Labilibaculum antarcticum: one gene and its partner. The main gene of each other region encodes a partner of the protein of the gene in region 2 in a complex. Links are inferred from orthologs where the notes say so. Each region holds a gene or a part of one and is shown on either strand. Other genes may lie near its edges. The genes, in order: ALGA_RS09095 and gcvH.

The links.
Region 1: the proteins of gcvH (region 2) and ALGA_RS09095 are in contact, whole or in part, in a crystal structure (PDB 3A7A), measured with the Escherichia coli proteins. The link is inferred for Labilibaculum antarcticum from one-to-one orthologs.

Annotation. Positions count from the first base shown.
Region 1 is NZ_AP018042.1:2,305,697-2,318,607, reverse strand. The notes cover bases 6,406-9,174. They hold ALGA_RS09095 (lipoate--protein ligase), read right to left. Parts: upstream 8,398-9,174; coding sequence 7,414-8,397; downstream 6,406-7,413. Other genes in these bases: ALGA_RS09085 (nucleotide pyrophosphohydrolase), read left to right, coding at 9,036-9,174; dtd (D-aminoacyl-tRNA deacylase), read left to right, coding at 8,580-9,032; uvrC (excinuclease ABC subunit UvrC), read left to right, coding at 6,406-7,343. Outside these bases: ALGA_RS09125 (hypothetical protein), read left to right, coding at 1-851; ALGA_RS09120 (ATP-binding protein), read left to right, coding at 844-1,251; rRNA maturation RNase YbeY, read left to right, coding at 1,254-1,679; tRNA uridine-5-carboxymethylaminomethyl(34) synthesis enzyme MnmG, read left to right, coding at 1,831-3,708; ade (adenine deaminase), read left to right, coding at 3,871-5,514; more of uvrC, read left to right, coding at 5,541-6,405; more of ALGA_RS09085, read left to right, coding at 9,175-9,371; deoC (deoxyribose-phosphate aldolase), read left to right, coding at 9,554-10,453; ALGA_RS09075 (PAS domain-containing protein), read left to right, coding at 10,552-12,456; ALGA_RS09070 (polyprenyl synthetase family protein), read right to left, coding at 12,462-12,911. UniProt on the Escherichia coli protein: Catalyzes both the ATP-dependent activation of exogenously supplied lipoate to lipoyl-AMP and the transfer of the activated lipoyl onto the lipoyl domains of lipoate-dependent enzymes.
Region 2 is NZ_AP018042.1:2,615,656-2,628,737, reverse strand. The notes cover bases 1-2,940. They hold gcvH (glycine cleavage system protein GcvH), read right to left. Parts: upstream 1,688-2,940; coding sequence 1,313-1,687; downstream 1-1,312. Other genes in these bases: sov (T9SS outer membrane translocon Sov/SprA), read right to left, coding at 1,863-2,940; infB (translation initiation factor IF-2), read left to right, coding at 1-1,183. Outside these bases: more of sov, read right to left, coding at 2,941-9,353; Holliday junction branch migration protein RuvA, read right to left, coding at 9,438-10,019; 4-hydroxythreonine-4-phosphate dehydrogenase PdxA, read right to left, coding at 10,162-11,217; ALGA_RS10335 (leucyl aminopeptidase family protein), read right to left, coding at 11,453-12,892. UniProt on the Escherichia coli protein: The glycine cleavage system catalyzes the degradation of glycine. The H protein shuttles the methylamine group of glycine from the P protein to the T protein.

The DNA of each region.
Region 1 (12,911 bases), 320 kb from region 2 along the record:
ATCCGCTATTTGTTAAAGTGATTGAGGAACAGGGAGAACTAAAGGAAGAGTATCTTTTAATACAGGATTCCTTACTTTCTCTTTCAGCTCACTCACCTCAGGTTGCGGCATTAATTGGAAATAGAATTTTTGATATTAGTAATTATCTCGATCAGGTTCTTGAAGAAGCGAACAACCGTAGAAAAATTCAAGCCAACATTACACAACAAAAAGTCTTAACTGAAGTTAATGAATTGTCATTGTTTCTTTCCGAGGCATTGAAACAGCTAATGGAGCAAATGGCAAATGCCATGCCTGGAGATCAAATAGGCGATAAAAAAGGAGGCAAGCCATCCTTCTCAGGTATGCGATCAGAGCAGCAGTCATTAAAGAAGATGCTCGAGGAGATGATTAATGAAATGAAATCAGGAAATGGCAAAAAAAGTTCATCAGAGAAGCTCGGCAAATTCTTACAAAAGCAGGAAATGTTTAAACAAAGTTTAAGCGAAATGATGCAAAAAGGAGGTGTAGGAGATGAAACAGAGAATATATTACGTGAAATAATGAAAATGATTGATCAAACGGAATTGGATCTATCAAATTTTTCTATAAATTCGAATACCGTTAATAGACAGAATAGAATAATTTCACGTTTATTAGAAGCTGAAAACGCCCATAGAGAAAAAGATTTTGACAAAAAAAGGGAAAGTAATTCAGGAAATATTATCAAATTGAGTAACCCTATAGAAATATTTGAGTATAAAAGAGTACGAACAGATTTTGAGGGACTTTTTGATGACTCTTATGTAAAGATGCTCGATTACTATAATAAATTGTATTTGGATTACATGATCAAAATTAATAATGACTAAATCAGAAAAATTGCTAGTCTTTCCGTCCGAATTAGAAAATATAAGTAGAGTTGAAAAACTCATAGATGAAATTTCATCATCTCATAACCTTAGTTCTGAAATCTACGGGAAAATTTCGGTTGCCATTATCGAGGCAGTGAATAATGCAATCTTGCATGGCAACCAGTTAGATATTAATAAAAAGGTGAAAATTGAATACAATATCGATGATGAGTCGATAAGCTTTATTGTGGGGGATGAAGGAAAAGGATTTGACTTTTCGAATATACCTGATCCAACTCTACCTGAGAATTTGGAAAAAACACATGGAAGAGGAATCTTTTTAATGAATCATTTAGCGGATGATATTGAATTCGCTAAAAATGGTGCAATAGTAGAAATGAAATTTATTTTTGGATAAAAATGGTGATTACTTACGATTCGTGTGAAACTAATATTCCCGCGATTGATCAGGAGCGTTTAAGCGAATGGATCAATCGCGTTGTTGTTACTAATGGTTACGAAATAGGGGAGATAAATTACTATTTTTGCTCCGACAATTACTTGCTTGAAATGAATCGTGAACACCTGAATCACGATTATTTTACGGATATTATTACTTTTGATTATACCGTTTCTGATATTGTATCAGGAGATTTATTTATTAGTATAGATACAGTTCTGGATAACGCAAAAGAATATGGATGCGATTACTTTCAGGAATTGCATCGTGTAATGATTCATGGAATCCTTCATTTAATGGAAATTGACGATAAAACTGATGAGGATCAGGAAATAATGACTCAAAAGGAAGACGAATCATTAGCATTACTTTCCAATATTGATTAAATTTGTAAAATTTTTTGAGTTTATTAATCTGAATACTAGATTTTCAGCCAGGGTTTAATCTTTGTATGTTGCTGGTTATCAGCTGTGTAGGCGAATGATTATTTTCACGGAAGAATATTAAAGAATAACGAATACAAATATCTTATAATATATGTTGCCTAAGTACGATGTTATAGTGGTTGGTGCCGGTCATGCCGGATGTGAGGCGGCGGTAGCTGCGGCAAATCTGGGATCTTCGGTTCTTTTGATTACCATGGATATGAATAAAATTGCTCAAATGTCATGTAATCCAGCTATTGGAGGAATTGCAAAAGGGCAAATTGTTCGTGAATTAGATGCCTTGGGAGGGTTTACAGGAATAGTTGCCGACCGTTCGTCCATTCAATTCCGAATGCTAAATCGCTCCAAAGGGCCTGCTATGTGGAGCCCAAGATCACAATGCGATAGAATGATTTTTTCTTCAGAATGGAGAAAAATTGTTGAAAATACAGATAATCTTGACATGTGGCAGGATGCCGTTGTTGGGATACTTATTGAAGAGGGGAAAGCTGTTGGGGTGACAACCAAATTAGGAATTGATATTCCAGCCAAATCAGTAATTCTTACTAATGGAACCTTTCTTAATGGATTAATACATGTTGGCAGCAAGCAAGAAAAAGGGGGGCGAACTTCAGAACCAGCCTCAGTAGGTATTAGTGAACAATTGAAAAGTGTCGGTTTTGAGGTAGGCAGAATGAAAACAGGAACGCCGGCCCGTTTAGATGGTCGAAGTATCGATTTTTCTCTAATGAAGAGGCAAGATGGGGAAGAAGGATTTTATCAGTTTTCTTATTTAACCGACCATGTTGATAGAACTCTTACTCAGAGACCCTGTTATATTACGTATACAAATCCAAAAGTTCATGATGAATTACGCAAAGGATTTGAGGAATCACCAATGTACAATGGAACGATTCAGAGTACAGGACCAAGATATTGTCCGAGTATAGAGTCTAAACTGTCAACTTTTGCAGAGAAACAAGAGCATTTGCTTTTTTTGGAGCCTGAAGGAGAGTACACTCATGAGTATTATGTCAATGGATTTTCATCCAGTCTACCTTGGGATGTTCAGTTAAAAGCGCTTCAGCAAGTTCCGGGTTTGGAAAAGGTGAAAATGTATCGTCCGGGATATGCAATTGAATATGATTATTTCGATCCCACTCAACTTTATCATACACTGGAAACCAAATTAGTTTCTAATTTATTTTTTGCCGGCCAGATTAATGGAACAACCGGTTATGAGGAAGCTGCAGCTCAAGGAATGATGGCAGGTATAAATGCAGGCTTGTCGGTACAAGAAAAGGACGCTTTTACACTAAATAGAGATGAAGCTTACATTGGAGTTCTAATTGACGATTTGGTAACAAAAGGTGTTGATGAGCCTTACCGAATGTTTACCTCTCGAGCAGAATATCGTATTTTATTAAGACAGGATGATGCCGATTTACGACTAAGTCCGAAGGCTTTTGAGTTGGGATTGGTTGGAGAAAAACGAATGAATTTGCTAAAAGAGAAGATTGAGTTTAGAGATAAATTGGTTACCTTTTGTAAAGAGTTTAGTTGCAAACCAAAATTTTTAAACCCAGTACTCGCGAAATTAGGAACAGCTCCATTAAAGCAAGGGGTGAAATTATATGATATTATTCTAAGACCTCAAGTTCAAATTTTGGATTTAGTGGAAGATGTATTACCGTTAAAAGAATTGATAGATTCAATTCCAAGCAGGCGAGAAGAAGTTATTGAAGCGGCGGAGGTTCTTATAAAATATTCAGGCTATATCAACAGAGAAAAGTTGATAGCAGAAAAACTAACACGCTTGGAAAATATAAATATAAAAGGTCGTTTTGAATACACAAGTTTACAATCAATTTCGACTGAAGCCAGACAAAAATTGGATAAAATACAACCGCAAACCATCGGTCAGGCATCTCGTATATCGGGTGTTTCACCTAGCGACATAAACGTTCTTTTAGTGCTCATGGGACGATAACGTTCCACGTGGAACTAAGGAGTATTTTAAAATAGTTTACTCCTTAAAATGCCCGAAATCGGCTTTTCACACTTGAGAAGGCTTATTTCGGGCATTTTTGAAGGCAATATTGAGCTATTCTATGAATTTAATAAGATCATTAAAATTGATAATATACAAGACATGACAAGTAATACATTTTCAATATCAGGTAAAGTGATAGATGTAATTTCACGAGAAATAATCAAAGCTGAAGTTGTGGTTGAAGAGGGGCGAATTACTTCCGTTACGCAAAGAGATTCTGTTCCGGATCATTATATTTTACCAGGACTTGTTGATGCACATATGCACATTGAAAGTTCGCTCTTGATACCAAGTCGATTTGCAAATTTAGCAGTTCGACAGGGTACATTGGGATTGGTGACAGACCCACACGAAATAGCAAATGTGTTGGGCGAGATTGGTGTCGATTTCATGATTAATGATGCTAAAAAAGTTCCGTTGGAAATTCGCTTCGGTGTTCCTTCGTGTGTTCCTGCAACTCCTCACGAAACTTCAGGTTTTGTTTTGGACAGTAATATTGTGGAAAGTTTACTGAAGAGAGAAGAGGTGGTTTGTCTTGCAGAGGTTATGGATTTTGTAGGGGTAATAAACGATGATCTTGAGGTACTCAAAAAAATAGTTGCCTGTAAAAAACTTGGGAAAAAAATAGATGGTCATGCTCCTGGATTAAAAGGGCAGGATCTGAAAAAATATGTGGCATCAGGTATTTCTGCAGATCATGAATGTTCTACTTTAGAGGAAGCTCTTGAAAAAATTTCATTAGGGATGATGATTCAAATACGAGAGGGAAGCGCCGCTAAAGATTTTGATGCACTTTGTTCTTTATTAGAAACTCATCCAGAAAAAATCATGCTGTGTACTGACGATCTACACCCGGATGATTTAATTGAAAAAGGGCATATAAATTACCTGATTAAAAAAGGACTGAAAAAAGGACTTGATTTATTTTCATTACTTCGGGCAGCAAGTTACAATCCAATTCATCACTACGGTTTAGATTTGGGTTTGCTTCAAGTTGGTCATTCGGCAGATTTTATTGTGATTGATAATCCTGAATCATTTATTGTAGAGCAAGCATTTAGAAAAGGAGTTTGCATTTATAAAGACAATGAGGTTTTGTTTGATGTAAGCAATGAAATTATCTTGAATAATTTTAGTCGCAAACCAATTCAGTTATCCGATTTAATTGTAAAAGCGGAAAATGGTTCATTGCGTGCAATGGTGGTGAAGGATGGTGATCTAATAACGGATTCCGTTTTGTGCAAACCGAAGGTTGTGGATAAAAATGTTGTTTCGGATGTAGATAATGATTTGTTGAAAATGGTTGTGATGAGTCGATACGATAATGGTAATCCGGTAATGGGTTTTGCAAAAGGCTTTGGTTATAAAAAAGGAGCCATTGCAGAGAGTATTGCTCATGATAGTCACAATATTATTGCTGTTGGCACGAGCGATGAAGAATTGTTACATGCAATTAATACCTTAATTGAAATGAAGGGTGGGATTGTTGCTGTAAATAATGGGGAAAGTGAATCGGTTCGATTAGAGGTTGCTGGTTTGATGTCGAACAAGACCGGGGAAGACTTAGTTAGGGAGTATGCCAAATTAAATGATTTTGCTTCGGCTCTTGGTTCAAATTTTGAATCACCATTTATGACACTTGCATTTATGTCTTTACTCGTTATTCCAAAACTTAAATTATCGGATAAAGGTCTGTTTGATGTAAAAGAATTTAAGGTGATTAATCTTTTTAAAGAAGAGTAAGCTATATTAGAGGAAAATTAGAATAGGTGATAAAAAACAAAAATACAGATCATTTAAAATCCTTGGTTTCGGCATTGCCGGAAGAGCCGGGAGTGTATCAGTTCTTTGACGAGAGCAATACTATTATATATGTAGGAAAAGCTAAGCGACTCAAACGAAGAGTTGCTTCCTATTTTAATAAAGTTCACGATTCGGCAAAAACCAATATAATGGTTCGCAAGATTGTGGACATCCGACACATTGTGGTGGAGTCGGAAGCTGATGCTTTGTTATTGGAAAATAACTTAATTAAAAAATATCAGCCTCGTTACAACGTTCTCTTAAAAGACGATAAAACATTTCCTTGGATTTGCATTAAAAAAGAAGAATTTCCAAGAGTACTTGTCACCCGATACTTGCTAAAAGATGGAGCCGAATACTTTGGTCCATATACAAGTGTTAGAATGGTGAGAGTTCTAATGGACATGATTAGTTCTTTGTATCAATTGCGGACTTGTAATTTAAAATTGAGTGAGGAGGGTGTAAGGGATCAAAAGTTTAAGCTTTGTTTAGAATTTCATATGGGAAATTGTAAAGCACCATGTGAAGGGAAGGAAAATCAAGAAGAATACAATTTGAAAATTGCAGAAATACGAAATATTCTAAAAGGAAATATTGGTACGGTAACTTCACACTTGAAGGAAAAAATGCAGGAATTGTCTGTTGATTTTAAATTTGAGGAAGCTCATATCATTAAAGAAAAGCTTGATTTACTATCAAAATATCAAAGTAGATCTACTATTGTAAATCCATCAATTAATAATGTTGATGTTTATTCTATTGTCGATGATGAGAACTTTGCTTACGTAAATTTCATAAAGGTTGTTAATGGGGCAATTATTCAAGCCCATACCATTGAGATGAAGAAAAAGCTGGATGAGAGTAAAGAGGATTTACTTTTATTGGCTATTACCGACATTCGACAAAAGATTTTCAGTACAGCAAAGGAAATACTGGTACCTATCGAACTTGATTTGGTGATAGAAAATGTTCGGTTTATTGTTCCTCAGCGGGGAGACAAAAAGAAATTGCTGGATTTATCAGAACGTAACGTCAAATATTACCGTCTGGAGAAGTTAAAGAAGGGGGATAAGTCAATAAAACAATCTCATGCCGATCGAATTGTTGAAACAATGAGAACCGATTTGCGATTGAAAGATGCGCCGGTTCATATTGAATGTTTCGATAACTCGAACATACAAGGAACTATTCCCGTTGCTTCCTGTGTTGTATTTAGGAATGCAAGACCTTATAAAAAAGACTATCGTCATTTTAATATAAAAACGGTAGAAGGAGCAAATGACTTTGCTTCTATGGAAGAAATAATTTATAGACGTTACAGAAGATTGCTTGATGAAAACAAAAGTTTACCACAGCTAATTGTTATTGATGGAGGCAAAGGACAGTTGGGTGCAGCTTTGAATAGTTTGGATAAATTGGAATTGCGTGGAAAGATTTCAGTAATCGGAATCGCTAAAAAATTGGAAGAAATTTATTTTCCGGGTGATCCTTTCCCCTTGTATCTGGATAAGAATTCAGAGACTCTTAAAACCATTCAGCACTTGCGAAATGAATCGCATCGCTTTGCAATTACCTTTCATAGGCAGAAGCGATCAAAGGCATTTATTGTTTCTGAATTGGATAAAATTGAGGGAATCGGACCAAAATCAGTTCAAAAATTAATTCAAAAGTTCAAGTCTGTTGAAAATGTGAGGAAGGCCTCTGTTGCTGAACTGGAAACTGAACTGGGTAATGCAAAAGCTTTAACAGTCCATAAATATTTTAATTAGATGTTATTGATTGAGGTGTTCGTAGAAATTTTAATAGTGCTGTAATTTCAATTTTACTGAAATATGATTCTTAAAAAAGAGCTGATAGGAGTTCTTTATCAGTAATTTCATGAAAGAATAGATTTAAGTCAAGTTCTTTAAGTGTCTTTCTAATAGTGGTTTTATCATGATATTTACCAATTAATTTAGTTTTAAAATGGGAAATCTGATTTTCTACAAGACAATTGCCAAATAATTCAAGATTTTTAATGATTCCTTTCTCTACCTTCATGCTAAGTTCTAGAATGCCACCTCCAGGGAAATTACTAAGTTTTTCAAAAATGTAATTGGGAGAGTAGCCATAGTTCCATTCCCAGTTATTGTATTTTTCTGCCATTAACGCCTCTATCTTCTCAATATCAATTGCTGATAGTTCAAATTTTTTGGCATCCAGGAACTTCGTTTTTAAATCTTCTAAGATTAATTGACCAAACTTCTCTAAACTCATTGAATCGGAAAGGTATTCTGAGATGTTGGTAACCTTACTTCTAATGGATCTAATGCCTCGATCCTTAAACTTGAGAGGATTAACCTTTAGTAGTTGGTTTAGTTGCTTTAAATCGCTCGAAAACAGCATTGTGCCATGCTGCATGACCTTGTTTTTGTAGATGTGAGAAGCATTGCCTGAAAACTTCTTTCCATCAATGGTTAAATCACTTTTTCCTTCGAACTTTGCATCTACGTTTAGCGCCTGAAGAGTATCAACAATCGGCTGACTGTATTTCTGAAAGTCAACCAATTTGCCTTTTTCCCCATTCTTAATAAAGCAATAATTTAGATTTCCTTCATCGTGAAAAACAGTACCTCCTCCAGACATTCTTCTTACAACCGGAATGTTTTCCTGTTCGGCTTTTTCCAAATTTATCTCAGCCAAAGTATTCTGATGTTTCCCAACAATTAGGGCAGGAGTGTTGGTGTATAAAAAGAAGAAATCGTCCTCGTAGTTTTTTAGCAAATACTCTTCGGTGGCAATGTTAAAGGACGGATTAGTAGATGAACTGATAAAATACAGCATGTTTTGTTTGTTAATTTTTCGATCCTACAAATATGATTATTTATTGGGGAATATTTTAATTTAGACTTAATTTTAATAGTGAATTTGTAAGGAAAATCAGCTTTAGCTATTTCATTGCCCTTACTTTTGTTGTGTTATATTTGAAAAGGCTAATAAATTACAATCTTAATAAACATATTGATATGCGTATTGTGATTCAACGGGTTACGCAAGCTACGGTGAGTGTAGATTCTAAAATAATAGGACAAATTTCGAAAGGACTTATGGTTTTGGTAGGGATTGAGACTGCCGATACTGAAGAGGACTCGGAATGGTTAAGTAAAAAAATATGCAATCTTCGAATTTTCGATGATGAAGAGGGCGTAATGAATAAATCATTGATGGATGTTGATGGAAACATTCTGGCAATAAGTCAGTTTACCTTGCATGCTAAAACTAAAAAGGGGAATAGACCCTCTTATATTTTGGCTGCAAAACCGGATATTTCGGTTCCCTTGTATGAGAATTTTGTGGCTTGTCTGGAGAAAGAATCCGGAAAGAAAGTTGAAACAGGAGAATTCGGTGCCGAAATGCAAGTCTCATTGGTAAACGATGGTCCGGTTACCATTGTAATGGATACTAAAAACAAAGAATAGATCATGAATCAGATAGGAATTAAGGAAGCCCAGGAGAAAGTTGATTGGTGGATTAAAAAGTATGGAGTTCGCTATTTTAATGAATTGACCAATATGGCAATTTTGACCGAAGAGGTAGGAGAGGTAGCTCGAATTATCTCTCGGAAATATGGAGAGCAATCTTTTAAGGAAAGTGATAAAGCGGTTGATTTGGCAGATGAAATGGCCGATGTCTTATGGGTTCTGATGTGCTTGGCAAATCAGACAGGAGTCGATTTAAACGAAGCTTTCCAGAAGAATATTGCAAAAAAAACGGAGCGGGATAAGGATCGCCATAAAGGAAATGATAAATTGAAGTAGCTTGATTTGATTCTCCCAGTTGATGGGTGATTAATTAACCGGGCAGGAATAGGGGATGAGTAAAAAAATATCTTAATTTTGAGTTCTTAAAGACAATATCCTTACTTTTAGAAGTTTGGATAATTGATGGAAAAATCAGCGAATAAAGATTCGCAACTGGTTATTAATCACTTACATACATTATGAAGAAAGACATTTTAGAAATCTTAAGATCATACGATCTTAAGATTAGCGATGCAGAAGTTAAAGCAAATGTCAAATCAATTTTGGACAAAGACTTTGAAGCTTTGTACACAATTGAAAATTTAAAGAAGAATTTTTCTTTTATAGATTTAACGACACTGAACTCAACAGACACGCACGCAAAGGCTAAAAGTTTTGCTGACAATGTAAATAACTTCCAGAATGATTTTGACATGCCAAATGTGGCTGCTATTTGTGTATATCCATACCAAGTGCCTACATTGAATGAAAACTTAAAAGCTGAGGGCGTTAGAATTGCTTCCGTAGCAGGTGTTTTCCCATCTTCTCAATCATACGTTGAAGTTAAAGCATTGGAATGTAAAATGGCTGTTGAAAAGGGAGCTGACGATATTGATATTGTGATATCAATTGGCGCTTTTTTAGAAGGACATTATCAAACTGTATTCGATGAAATTGTTATTCAGAAAGAAGCTTGTGGTAAAGCACATTTAAAAGTTATTCTTGAAACGGGAGAACTTAAAACGTCAGAAAACATTCGTACGGCATCTATTATAGCCATGGAAGCTGGTGCTGATTTTATTAAGACATCAACCGGTAAGGTTCCTGTTAACGCAACTTTAGAAGCCGCTTATGTCATGACTCAGGCAATTAAAGAGTATTTTGACAGGACAGGAAAGATGATTGGCTTTAAGCCCGCAGGTGGAATTTCAACAGGTAAAGATGCAATTGAGTTTTTTGCAATTTCAAAAAGTAACCTAGATGAAAATTGGTTAACTAATAAATACCTAAGAATAGGAGCCTCCAGCCTGGCAAATAACCTATTGAAAGAAATCCATTTTATCGAAACGGGTGAGCAAAAAGAAATAAAGTATTTTTAAAATACTGCATTTAATAAATGAAAGTCGGATTATTTCCGACTTTTTTTATTTACTTGCGGTAAAAATATTTAACATCACCTTTAATTGTTTATTCCTTCATGTACAATGAATCCCATGATCCGTTGAAGAATAAAGTTCAAGAACTCGAAAATGAAATAAAAAGATTACGTAAGCTAATTCCTCAGGAGTATCTTACAGATGAATACTTTCAGTCTAAATCTTTAAATAGTAAAGATTCACTTTCGGTAATTGATACGAATTTCACTTTAATTGATGTAAATGCAAAACGGCTAATAGGAACAGGTTTAAAACGATCTGAATTAATTGGTGAAAAATGTCATAAGATTTTTTATGGTTTAGATAAACCTTGTGATGAATGTGTTGTTCCCCAGATTATAAAAAGCAAAGAAGCAAATAGTTTCCTAAAGTCAAACCTAGATAATAACAAGATTAGGTTTGAAGAAAAACATCTTTCCCCTGTTTTAAACAAGAAAGGAAATGTTGAAAGAATTATTGTCCAAAGCAAAGACATTTCCAGTTACTACCATCTGGTAGATCGAATAGGACAAAGAGAAGAATTCTACAAAAATATTTTTGAGTCAGCCGGAGATGCTTTTTTGGTTCATGATGAAACAGGAAGATTAATAGAATTCAGTTCCCGACTAAGTGATTTGTTGGAATACACCAAAGAGGAATTGAGTAACTTAAATGTTAGCGATATTGATGATCCTAGTTATTCTATGCATTTTGATCAACGTCAGAAGTATATAGAAACGGAAGGTTCGGCGCTATTTGAGACCAGTTTGATTAGTAAATCAGGAGAAAGAATTCCGGTTGAAGTAAGTGCTAATTTAATCAGCTTTTCAAATACAAATATTTCATTTGTTGCCATAAGGGATATCAGGAAAAGGAAACTAGCTGAAAAAAAATTGTTGGAAAGTGAAGAGCGATTCCGAACTTTAGTTGAAAATGCTCCGGATTTAATCATGCGATTTGATGTGGATTACAAACATCTTTTTGTGAATTCAGCTTCATTCAACATTCTAAAAATGCAGCCGGAGGAATTTATTGGGAAAACTCACTTCGAAATGGGCTTTCCAAAAGATAAGTGTGAGTTTTGGGAACGTGAAATTGATTTAGTTTTCCAATTGAAGAAGCCACATAGTGCCGATTTTAGTATTTCATTTGAGGGTGAAGTTCATCATTTTGAATGGCAATTAATCCCGGAATTAAATTTGGCTGGAGAATGCGAAACCATACTTGCGATTGCTCGTGATATCACCGTTCGAAAAAGAAGTGAAAATGCATTCAAAGAGGCTATCAAGACGAAAGATAAATTCTTTTCAATTATAGCCCATGATTTAAAAAATCCATTTAATGCTTTACTGCCAATAGCTAAAAATCTGTATCAAAACTGTAGGGAAATGTCAGAAGATCAAATCTTTGAGGCTTCCACGATTATTCATTCTGCGGCTAAACAAGAGTACAACTTACTGAAAAATTTACTGGAGTGGGGAAGGTCGCAAATGGGGAAAATTGTAAATGCACCCAAGCAGATTAATCTCTTAGAGCTGGTGGAGTCGAATATTCAGCTTCATAAGACCAAAGCAGATCGGAAAAATATCCACGTAAGAATAAGCAAGGGGGCAAATACCATGGCTTTTGCCGATGAATACATGCTGGATACAGTAATTCGGAATTTATATTCCAATGCAATAAAATTCACTAATCCAGGAGGGAATATCCAAATTAGGATAGGTAGAAGTGGTTCAAAATCAATAATCTCTGTTGAAGATGATGGATTAGGCATTAGTGAGGCAAATCAGAAAAGACTGTTTCGACTTGATACGAATTACACAAGAGTTGGAACCTGTGAAGAGTCCGGGACAGGTTTAGGTTTACTGCTTTGTTATGAATTTGTAATCCAAAATAATGGAACAATATCCTTGGAAAGTTCGTCTGGTAAAGGAAGTATTTTCACTGTAGAACTTCCTTCAAACTAGATAAACTATTTATTTCTGCTAATCGTGTAATCAACTATGTTGACTAAGGCTTCCTTCGCTTCAGAGGAAGGAAACGCATTTAAAACATCCAATGCTTTTTGCTTGTATTCGAGCATTTTATCTCTTGTGTATTCAATACCACCTTTTTCTTTAACGAAAGCGATTAATTCGTTCACTTTTTCAGAGTTTTTATTGTGTTTACGAACAATTTTAAGTGCCCATCGACGCTCTTTTTCAGAAACTTCCCTTAAAACGTAAATCAAAGGGAGGGTTAATTTTTTTTCTTTAATGTCATTGCCCGTTGGCTTTCCAATACTGCCTTGTTTTTCGTAATCAAATAAATCATCTTTCATTTGAAAAGCAATGCCAAGGTATTCTCCAAATTTCTTAAGCTTTTGCTGATCTTCGTAATTTGCTTTTGCCGAAATTGCTCCCAATTGAGTACAAGAAGCCAT
Region 2 (13,082 bases):
AATTAACAAGATTGATAAGGTCGGTGCTGATCCGGAAAGAATTAAAAGCGAATTAGCAAACATGAATTATTTAGTTGAGGACTGGGGTGGTAAATACCAGTGTCAGGAAATTTCAGCTAAAAACGGTGTTAACATTGAGGAGTTGCTTGAAAAAGTTCTTTTAGAAGCAGAAATGCTTGAATTAAAAGCAAATCCAAATAAACGTGCAATCGGTTCAGTAATCGAATCATCCTTAGATAAAGGTAGAGGTTATGTTACCACTTTATTGGTACAAGCCGGAACATTAAAAGTTGGTGATGTTTTGCTTGCTGGTAGTTATACTGGTCACGTAAAAGCGATGTATAACGAACGTGGAAACAAAATTGACAAAGTAGGTCCTTCTGAACCAGCTTTGATTCTTGGTTTGAACGGTGCACCTCAAGCGGGTGATAACTTCCACGTTCTGGAAAGTGAAAAAGATGCACGTGGAATTGCTAACAAACGTGAACAACTGCAACGTGAGCAAGGTCTTCGTACTCAGAAGCACATCACTCTTGCTGAGATTGGACGTCGAATTGCAATTGGAAACTTCCAGGAACTTAATGTTATTGTGAAAGGTGATGTTGATGGTTCTATTGAAGCACTTTCAGACTCATTAATTAAACTTTCTACTGAAGAAATTCAGGTAAATGTTATTCATAAGGCTGTTGGTCAGATTTCCGAATCGGATGTACTGCTTGCAACTGCATCTAACGCAATTATTATTGGATTCCAGGTTAGACCTTCTATTGGAGCAAGAAAGCTTGCAGAGAAGGAAGAAATCGACATCCGCTTGTACTCAATTATCTACGATGCAATTGCAGAATTGAAATCGGCTATGGAAGGAATGCTTTCTCCTGAAATTAAGGAAGAAATTATTGCTACTGTTGAAGTTGTTGAAGTATTCAATATTACCAAAGTAGGTAATATTGCTGGTTGTCTTGTTCGTGATGGAAAAATCAATCGTAATTCGAGAATCCGTTTAATCCGCGATGGTATTGTGGTTTACACTGGAGTACTTGGTTCACTGAAACGTTTCAAAGATGATGTGAAAGAAGTTGCCAAAGGATACGAGTGTGGTTTGAATATCGAGAAATACAACGACATCAAAATTGGCGATATGGTAGAAGCATTCGAAGAAATCGAAATAAAGAAAAAATTGTAATACACAATTATATAAATAGTAAAAAGCAGGTTTTAGAGCCTGCTTTTTTTATGACCTAAACTAGGTAGTAAAACACATAAAAAAAACCCTCACACGTAATGTATGAGGGTTTCATTGTATATAGAATTCTTACAATAATTCCTTGTACTGATCTGCAGATAATAATTCTTCCAATTCAGCAGCATTTTCTATTTTAATCTTTACGATCCAACCTTCACCATAAGGATCAGAGTTAATCGATTCTGGAGCTTCCTCTAATTTATCATTGAACTCCAATACTTCACCACCAATTGGCATGAACAAATCAGAAACAGTTTTTACTGCCTCAATAGTTCCAAATATTTCTTCTTTATCAAGTTCCTCGCCTTCAGTTTCGACTTCAACGAAAACGATATCTCCAAGCTCGCCTTGAGCAAAATCAGTAACACCAATAAAAGCTTCATCGCCTTCAACACGAATCCATTCGTGATCTTTGGTATACTTTAAATTATCAGGTACATTCATGATAGTATGTTGTTTATTAAGAGTGTTAAACTACTGTTCAAATTTACATTTTTTTTTTAATTATAAGATATCAGCCGAAACAGATTTCAATGTTTTATAACTTATTCTTATCCACTCCCAATAATCAACTAAACAGACCAAAAAGCCCTAGATATATAGAACTATCACCAAGCTTCTAATTCGAAAGAGTAAATCGAATACTCGCCCCAAATTCGGTAGTAGTAGTTGGGTACGAAAGCGACACATAAGGAGTATTCACAATACGATCATAATACAATCTTAAATTGAATCGATTACTCAAGACATAATCTGCACTTACCTTCACGGTTACAACCTTCTGTCCAGATGTCAACTGATTTACTTCATCAACAATCTTTCTAATGATCGTATTATTCTTACGAATAGATAAATCTCCACGTAGACTTAAGTCACTCTTGTATTTTTTCTGTTTTGATCCAGAGCCAATGATCATTCCAAAATCATCGAATCGATAACCCAAACCGAAAATCATTTCATTTGAAGCAACTTCAGTCAATTGCGTGTTAGACAAACCTAGAATTAAATTTCGGGTCCGCTTAATTTCAAAACTAGTTGAGATGTTGTTTTTCCAGATCATATCAATATTAATCAGCGGGTTAAACTGCTCGTTTATCGAAATGGAATTGGCTTCGTAAAGAGGTAAAAAGTTATCAGCCATATCTTGGATAATACTGAAACCATCATCACCTTCTTCGTAGGTTAAATTGGTATTGTAGGAACCTACATTATATGTAGCATTATACGAATGACTCAAATTTATTGATTTAAAATACCTCTTAATTAATGGTAATTTAGATAAGCCTTCGAATGTAACTCTCCAATTTGGTTGCATTCGAGAAATAGTCGGGAATAATTTATTGTAACCTTTGCCTCCATTTCCATATGCCTTTAGGAAAGCCGGAATTAATACTTCCTGAGAGGTAGATCCATATCCTTCATAAAAACCGGTATTCTCACCTTTATCATCCAATAATGAATAACTCTCAAAACTATCTCCGTAACGTTTTTCGGCTAGTCTTGATGACTCCAATTTTCTATTCTCTAAAAATTCGTCGAAATATACCGATGAGTAATCTCCTGTATTTCCGATGGTAAAGAATGCAGATTTCAAACTTAAGAAACTCATGCTGAAGTTACCAGATTTAACAAGGTTTTCGGCACTAAAACTATCATTTCCCGAATCGTAAAGATAATATTCACTTCTATTTTTTGAATAATTCCGATTTGCCGTTAAATCGATTTTCAAACCTTTTACGGGTTCAACGGTACTTCTTATCGTCAAATTCTGAGTGTGACTCATTACATAGGGTTCATTTAATGCTTCATCATTTGTAATCCAGCCTTTCTCAGCCGCACTTCTGGCAAAATTAGTATCTTGATTACCAATTAAGAAATTAAAGCCCGGAGCCTTCGTTCCATTATAAGCTTCCCCTCCAAAGTAATTAGTTTGTGGCAAATATCCTGGCAAAGTGGTTGAGTTAATCTCTGAATAATTAATGGAGATATTACGCACACTCATTACTACTCTAAGGATATTTTCACCTATTGCTTCAAAAACATTACTGCTTTCCGAAAGCTTTCCATTTACTCTCACACGAACGTTTTTCACGTTTTCGCTTGCTGTAATTTTGGCTCTGTTACCAGTTACTGATTTCACCTTAACTGCCACTTCTTTTCCTTGTGTATCGTACACTTTAATAGAAATATCCTCGGTTGACAATTTGTGATATATTGAAGTCGGTATCCCAGCTTTTAATTCATCAACTGTACTTTCAAAATTTACCTTCTTGAAGTTTTCGGTTTTCTTCTTGTATTTCCGATTGGAACTATATTTCCGGTTTATTTTTTTCAGTATACCAATTTTATTATACAGATTAACCAAATTCAACTGTCCATTTACCTGAATATTATTTGAATTTCGAATGGTATTTCCCAATTCGATAGTATCAGCAGTAATTGCACCAGCATTCCAGTCATAAGCCCCAGCATAACGGGCTGTTACAGATGTCCAATTAAACCAAGGTATTTTATTAATTGGTACCGTATAGGTTAGATTAAAATTATGATGATATTGAATATTTCTACCACCATCCATAACATTATTCCAGATTGAATCTTTCCAAATATTGTAGGTGTCACGGTCTCTATCCTTATCAACAATACCATCAGGTTCATCAATTCGAGATGTATTCGTCGCTGAGAAATCAAATTTCAATCCTTTTGTGAGGTTATACTTTAAATCGTAATAGCGATACCAAATAAAATCCTTATCAAAAGTTGGTTTAATCTTTAATCCTGGTTCTTCTATATTTCTTTTCTCAATTTCACGATAATAGCGTTGTATGTCCGATCGGAAAGAAAGTTGCGTTGGCAAGTAGTAGAAATTAAAATCTTTTAATAAGCGAAATGCTGGTTTTTGAAAAGCCTTTACTCTCTTAAATGGTTGAACATTCTTAGGTCGGTTATTGTAGTTATAACTTATAACTCCCCTGTAATTCTTTTCCAAATCACGAACTGTATTCACATCTCGAGAATAGGTTTCGTTATAGGAATATGTAAGAGATAAATTAGAAACGTCAAACAATTTCGGTTTTCCTTCCGCCTTTTCAATACGGACATTAGTCAGATTAAAACTCTTCCTTTTGGTGTACTCCTGAGACATTTTTTCAATTGAATCCCGCTCTGTTTTAGATGCGGCATTCTCCAATGCTACATCCAAAGGAATATCTGGATCTAACGGATTGTATTCAGGACTTATTGTTTCTTCTGAAATGGCATAATACAATGGGATACGAACACCCGATTTTTCAGGGAAAAATTTACCCAGCTCAAAACTAGCAGATAAATCATACTGAAAGATATCATCTTTGTATCGATCGTTAACACCATCTTCGATGCCACCAAAACCAGATGTAATTTTACTTCCTGCCCAAGTAACAGTACCAAAATCGGCCAGTTTTGTTGTTACACGAAGGTTAGCTGCCCAACCTCCATCTTCATCAAAATCTGTTAATCGTAACTCATTTAGCCATACCTCTGCCGATTTGGGCAGATTATCATCGCTTCCTGTAACATCATTGGTAGGATTCTTAATACCAACCATTACAGTTTTAACATTCGCTAGGTTTGGATTACCTTTTATTCTCACGATATGTCCATCGTGCAAAGGATCAGCATCACTTGACAACTCTCCCACAGATAAATTGTACCCCGTAGAGTATTCAATAGTTGAACCAACTTCTCTCATAGCATCATTACGAAGTTGCTTTATAGTTTGGAACAACCGAAGGTTAAAATCAAAACGATTTTCGTCAGGCCAAACTGCCAATCGATCATCTTCATTATCTCCATTGTAAAGACCTGGAGAAGTTAACTTTAATGGAATTTCATATTCATAGTAGTTATCCTGATAATCAGATCCTAAACGAATAAATACGCTCACTTCTTCATCTCTAACAGCAAAACCTTCAATCTCTTCAGCATGAACATCCATTTTAAGTTTACCATATTTCCTGATGTCCATATTAAGGGTCTTGTAAGCCCCTTTTCCTTTCCCATTCTCAAGATCAGTAACTTTCAACAATATCGCCTGCTCATTCAATTGAATTAATTGCGGATTACTAGGATCCACAACTCTATCAATTCCCGGAGGCAAAATATAGTTTACTGGTTGCTTGCTGGCATTTTCTTCAATATTCACTGCAGTAATATCAAATCCTGCATCCGAAGTAGAAAAATCCAATTCATCTTCATTGATAGATTGTTCATATCTCCGCCAATCATCACGAACTAAATCAAGAGTTGCAAATCGAAGAACCACATCCTCTTCAAAATCTTTCATGAACATTCTCATGAATCGAATTGATGTAAAGTCGCTAATATTGCCATAGATATCTTCAAACTCATCTACCGGGATCTTAAACTGATACCAGTCGACAATACCATCAGTACCATTTGCTAAATCAACATTACTGGTTACTTTATCAACAATAAAGTTTTGGCCTACCTGCATTTCGGTTGGAGCCAAATGCACTTTATATTGATAATATGCTTCAGTCTCACTCAACGTATTATCGTGATTGATATCCTCCACATCGGGCAATGTGGTTGCAGATGTAGGATAAGAACTTCCAGAAAGTTCAGAGGTTGGTGAGTTACCTTCAGGGCCATTATATTTCTTATACCGCTCCAAAATGCTCAGTTCTTCACTATCGTAATCAGCACCTCTAAAATAATGATAATCATCACTGGAAGGGTCATTTTGAGCCAAAACATATGCTGGCGAACCAGTTCCCAGATTTGTTGAAATACTAATTGCCTGAATGTATTCTTGATAATAGCTCAGCTCATCATTCGAACTTAAACCATCCAATCCAACATCCTGATATCTTCTAGAGTTGGTATTGTTATCAAAAGCATTAACCAAAGACTGAACCAATGGAACTCGTCCCCATTTTGTACTATCTACCAAAGTCACCACCTCGTCAGTTGGTAATCCATTCTCAAATGATTTACGCGAATCTCTCAATATATCTTCCGAAACATTACCAAGGTTAAAATACAAATCTCCCCCTTTATGATCTGGATCATATACAAATGGATCCATCATCCAAAACTCCACATAAGCAATATTTGCAGCTTCAAAATCGTTGGTTTCAATTTTTCTCATCACACCACCCCATCTCGATTCAGGAACTTTCAAACTACCATCTGAATTCATACCTTGAGAAATACCAGCTTGTCCATCGACATCAAAATTATAAGGCCCTTTTTCTTCAGGGTAATATGCCATATTCAATACCGAAATATTAGTAGGAACTCCAGAGGCTCTCTCCTTATTCGGCCAAATTTCTTCTTCAAATATCTCTCTAACAAAATGATTCGATTGCTGTTCTTTATCAGACTTAATGTGTCCGGGTGTAGCAGAACTATTTCTTAAGAATAGTGGGTCAATTACGTACCAAGCTAATTTCGCACGGTTGAAACCATATGCCAAATCATTATTCAAATTTCCTTCTGGAAACAAAAGATCATTATTTTGTGGGGTACTGGCCAAAACCCAAGAGCTCAAACTCTTCATATCAATAGAAGTTTCTGTTCCCTCAAAATCGTCGATATAAGCTGTTCCTGAACTTCCAATTGCTTTGTTGTGTCCTGGCACCAATTGCGCAAATTCACCTTCAACCGCAATTGACGAAGGCTCTTTGGTCTCGATAAATGGAATTTTATCCACCATCCGAGTCAAAAATTGGGACTCGGTTCTATAACTACCATTCAAACCCCAAATAGTATTTGAAATTGGTTCATCTCCAATATTCACTTTCTGAGTAAGTGGCTGTTCTGAAAGGTGCATCATTGTAGCACCCAAATTAAAATCATCATTAAACTGATAATCCATTTGAACACCCATTAAGGTTTTAGTTTGAATATTAAATAAAGAATTATTTTCTGATGAAATAGAAATTGGAGTACTGGATTCCAATAGACTTTGATTAATGATTTTGACCCTTCCTAATGTATAATCAACAGTATAATCAATATTCTCAACTAATTCCCGACCACCTGCTTTAACACTTACCGAACCCGGTTCCACATTTAAAGCATTCAAAGAAATCTCTGAGCTCGTGGATGATTTATAACTACCCTTTAAACTATATTTGTTTTTTTCTGCAATTTGCTGTGCATCATTTTGTGTTAAGCTATAAAGTTCCTCAAACACATATTTATCAGCAATTGCATCATTACCAATCTTAGCTCTTAAATAGCTACCAAAAGGTTCAATTTCAGGAAATATAATTCTTCCGTTCGTTGAATAAATTGTAATTCCATCGATAAAATCAAACATACCATCTGCACCTGGATCCAATTGTGAATTCAGATTATCAACATTTAATACTTCAAGTAGAATTTTATTTTTAATATCACCTTCCTGTAAATAATTTACAGCAGTTCCTGCATTATCATTTTGATACAATACATTCAAAATAAAATCCTCGGGATTAACTTGATATGCGCCAATGTTGTAAATATTCTTCATCATCAACTTCCAAGTTGGCATTTGCGGACTCAGATTGGTTCCTTTCAGTAATTTCATGATGAGAGTTTGCGGAGCACTAACTCCATCGCTGGTAAATTCACCGACTCTAAACACTTGACCTCTGTATATATATTCAAACGAAACAGCTAAAACTTCATCAGCATTTAATGCCTGATTTAAGGAAATATACCCCAATTTTTCGTTCACGGAATATTCTGATTCAGATAGTTTGCGGGCATTTTCAACTTTCTCGTAATCAGTTCCACTCACAAAACCAGGAGCTAATGGTGATAAGGTACTCGTAACCTGATTAATGTCTCTAATACCTGAATAAGCAGTATTCATTTGTTGATACAGATCATTCAATTCATTATTTGGCAAAGTTCCCGTTCCTGTTTGAGAAAATAGAGACGAGTTAGATATATTCGACGCATCTTCACCCAAATCAAAATAAGCAACAAGGTTACGAGAATCCTGAAAATTAGAGGATTTATTAGTCACCCAAACTTCAACTTTATTGATTGAAACTGCTGAGTTAACTACCGGAAGGTTTTGAAGAGATTGATCGTAATGATCGTAAAAATATTTTGAAAGAAAGAAATGTCGATTGGCCTCATATTTATCTACCGAAATCTCAAATTCATTTTCTTGAGCTCCATTCTCCATCTCGACAACACTGGTTTCTCCTTTTTGTTGTGAGAAAACAGAGGTAACAGATAGCTTACCAAATTGCAATTGGGCCTTTACTCCAAACAAGTTTTGTCCACCAGTGATCAGTGTATTCGAGATTGGCATTGAAACATTACCTGCTTCAATTTTCTTAATAATTTCATCTTCATCTCCAGAATACTCCAATCTCATTTGATTTTCAAAATCAAAAGTTGCTTCAGTATTGTAATTCACATCCATCTTCAACTTCTCTCCAACAGTACCAGTTACATTCATTTGAATTTTTTCATCAAAATCGAAACTGGTTGTTTTTCGAAGATTTACAGGAAGGGTTGGATTTTCGACTTTGGTTGTATTGATACCAAAAGTTAGTTCTGCTGAACCTTGAGGTTTTATAGAGATAGTATTGCTTCCAAAGATTTTATCGACAAATTGCCCCCCTAATTTTAAATCAGGCACTAATTCGTCTCCTCCTAAAGATCCATCATCTCGGCTTCGTTCCATCCAATAATCACGAAGAGATTTCTCGGCTTCATATTCTTTATACTCTTGGGCAGTCATACTAATAGGACGACGATAATCAACATCACCAATCCTAGTCACCAATATGTAATTCCCACTAACAGGATCGTATTTAATTGAGGTTATAATATTTTGTGGATCCTTTAGATATAAAGGGGATTGTTTTTGAGAACCAAACTCTTGATTATCGTTTACATCATCAAATGGATAACGTAGCGAATTGTCTTTTGCATCTGGATTATCTTTGTGAAACGGTGATTTCAAATTAACTACGTCCCCCGACTTTCTGTTCGTCTGTTTGGTAGTATCCTGTTGTTGAATTATTTGAAGTTCTAATTCCGAATTTAAGTTGCGGGTATTCATACTGTAATTACTTCCAAAAGCACTACAGATCAACATTATTATTAGGGTCAGAGTATATTTAATCAGTTTCTTCAATGGTTGATGATTACCTTAGGTTAGTAAAGCAATTACGTTCTTCTATTATAATTGTTTCAAGGCCAGCTTAATTAAATCTTCTACACTTGCATCAAGATTTGCTGTAAATATTTTATCAATAACTTTAGTTACTGAATTCTTTGCAAAACCCAACATCACTAAAGCAGATAACGCTTCAGCCTTAGTAGTATTGTTCTGAGGTAAAGAAAAGTCAGAGATATCCGTATCTTTTCCCAGTTTATCTTTTAACTCGATAATAATTCTTTGAGCAGACTTAGCTCCAATTCCTTTAACTCCCTGCAAGGTTTTTACATCGCTTGAAATTATAGCAGTTTGTATTTCGGAAGGTGTTAAAGATGAAAGCATCATTCGCGCTGTATTTGCACCTACTCCTGATACCGAAATTAAATGGCGAAAAACACCTCTTTCATTAGCATCGAAAAATCCGAAAAACAAATGAGCATCCTCTCGAACAACCTGATGCAAATACAACTGTGCCTCCTTCTGTCCAGACAGTTTCGAATATGTATTCAATGAAATATTTAAAAAATAACCGATTCCGCTAGTTTCAACAACTACCGAAGTCGGTGTAAGATCATCAATAACTCCCTTTATATACTCAAACATAAAATATGAATTGAATTTTTCTGTTTAGACCCTTAAAATATGTAAAAATATGCAAATTTTACAATCAATACTTCGCTTTTAACAAAAAAAGAAAGAGCGATTCAAATTTAACCGCTCTTTTATTTTTTTTGTTAAAAATAAATTACGAATTTCTTGAAGATTCTGATAATTTCATCGGATTCTTACTGATTTCTGCAAAATTCTCCCGACTTCTAAAAACATCAATTGCCAGATACAAAGCTTGCTGAAAAGATTTTTCAGATGCTACATTTGTTCCTGCAATAGAATAAGCCGTTCCGTGAGCAGGTGATGTACGAACCTTGGATAATCCTGCTGTAAAATTCACTCCAGAATCAAAAGACAATGCTTTAAATGGAGCCAGACCCTGATCATGATACATTGCTAAAATAGCATCAAATTTTGTATAATCTGAAGAGCCGAAAAAGCCATCGGCCGGATAAGGTCCTAAGGCAATAATTCCTTTCTCTCGAACTTCCTCCAAAGCAGGAATTATTATATCAATCTCCTCTGTTCCAATTAAACCTTCATCGCCAGCATGTGGATTAAGACTTAACACAGCAATTCGTGGTTTTCTAATTCCAAAATCCTTTTGTAAAGAGCTATTTAAAATATTCAGTTTACTAATGATATTTTCTTTTGAGACAACCTCCGGCACCTTCGAGATAGGAACATGACCGGCAACAACGCCAACTCTAAGTTTATCACTAATCAAAAGCATTAATGATTTACCTGAATTCAATCTATTTTCCAAATATTCAGTATGTCCAGGGAAATGAAAATCTTTAGACTGAATATTCTTCTTATTTATTGGTGCTGTAACCAATACATCAATTAATCCCTTTTCTAGATCAGCAACAGCAGCTTCTAAAGCTTTAAAAGAAGATTCACCAGCACTAGGAGTTGATTTACCTAACTCAACTTTAATATTTTCGTCAATGCAGTTAATAATATTTGTTCGATTCGGATGCGCATCCGAAGCATCCATAATATTATTTAAACTAAAAGTTTCTATATTTAGAGCCTTCCTGTGATAAGCGGCTACTTTAGGAGAACCATAAATAATTGGAGTGCAAAGCTCATACATCCTATCATCTAGTAAGGCTTTAATAATAACCTCGTAGCCTATTCCGTTAATATCGCCATGAGTGATTCCAACTCTTATCTTAGTGTTTTTCATCTGTTATCTATTTATATCAGTGGACTGATATCATTTTCCAAAGTCTTTTTCAGCAATATTTGCCGAATAGAAAAAAATGATCAGTTATATAATTACTTCTTAAAATCACCTCCTGAAATAATGCAATTCAAAGAGTGACTAAGAAATATATTTGCAAGACATTGTGCCTCAATTATAAAAATTCATTACAAAAATAGAAAGATTCAATAAAAGAGCATCATCTTTTCGATTATTCCTAGGAGCGATATTGTTTAATAAATTCAAATAGCAAACGAACACCTACACCAGTGCCACCTTTCCCTCGATAATTATCCATTGGACTAACAAATGCGGGTCCGGCAATATCGAGATGAACCCAAGGATAATTCGTGAAATGTTCCAAAAATTTCCCGGCAGTAATTGCTCCGCCATCTCGTCCTCCAATATTCTTTAAATCCGCAATGTCCGATTTAATCAACTCGTCAAACTCTTCCCAAAAAGGAAATTCAACAAGTCTTTCGTACACTTTTTCACCCGATTCCTTTAATTGAATCATCTTCTTATTACTCTCTTTGTTCCCCATTGCAACAACGCCATACTTTCCTATAGCTGCTGCTGCTGCCCCTGTTAAAGTTGCCAAATCGACAACAAATTCAGGCTTATACTTATCGGCATAACTTAGAGCGTCCGCCAGCAACATTCTTCCTTCAGCATCGGTATTTAAAACTTCAACTGTTTTTCCATTATACATTTCGACAACATCGCCAGGAACATAAGCATTTCCACCTGGGCGATTGTCTGTTGCAGGAATCAATCCAATAACATGAATTGGTAATTTAGCTTTTGCGATTGCATAAATAGCTCCGGCCACCGATGCTGCTCCACCCATGTCTGACTTCATTAAATCCATACTATCTTTAGTAGGCTTAAGACTCAATCCTCCTGTGTCGTACACAACACCTTTCCCAACAAAAATAATTGGTTGCACATTAACAGCATCTTCCGATTTCCATTCTAAAATTGAGAAGGTTGGCTCATCGATACTACCTTTGTTTACTGCTAAAAGGCCTCCCATTTTTAAGCTCTCAATCTTTCTTTTCCCAAAAACGTCTACTGAAAAGCCTGCCTGAACGCCCATTTTTTGAATCTCTTCACTTAATTTTTGTGCGGTAAGGTAGCTTAAAGGTTCATTTACAAGTTCACGTGCAAACTTCACACCTTCCACAACTGCTTCCAGTTCATTTAGCTGTTTTTCACTTACCACATCACTATGAATAGTCAGATTATCAAGCGTATGTTTGGTTTTTTTTGTATCCGTGAAGTATTTTAAGAATTGGTAATTGGTTAAGGAAACTCCTTCTACAAAAGCTAATATTGCCTCTGAATGATTCAAGTAATCCTGTAGAATAATTTTAGAGATTTTACTTTCCTGAATCTTTGTGTGCAAAGAGAAGCCCAACTGCCTCATTTTTTCCAAATCAGAATTTGAATACACTTTATTGCTTGAAACGTGTAAATAAATTTTGTGCGTATAACGATTCAACTCAATTAATGTAACTTCAGCATCAATTTGATCTTCGGCAAACTTCATTTCCAAATCGGAAAGAGGAAGATTTTTATAATTATCAGTAGTTGCCAAATAAAGAATATTTTCATTCTGATCCGGCTTTTGAAAGCATTTTATTTCTATTTTCATCACACCTCATATTAGTTAAAACACTATAAATACCAACAGGTTAAATCGCATTCATCAAACAGAATAGCCGATCATGTGAATCAACAATCTCAAAATGCTAATGAATAAATATTTCCCGTTAATTTTTATAGTCAAGTAAAAATAGTAAAAAACTTAGCGTAAAGCATTACGCTTTGAATGGGAAAAATAA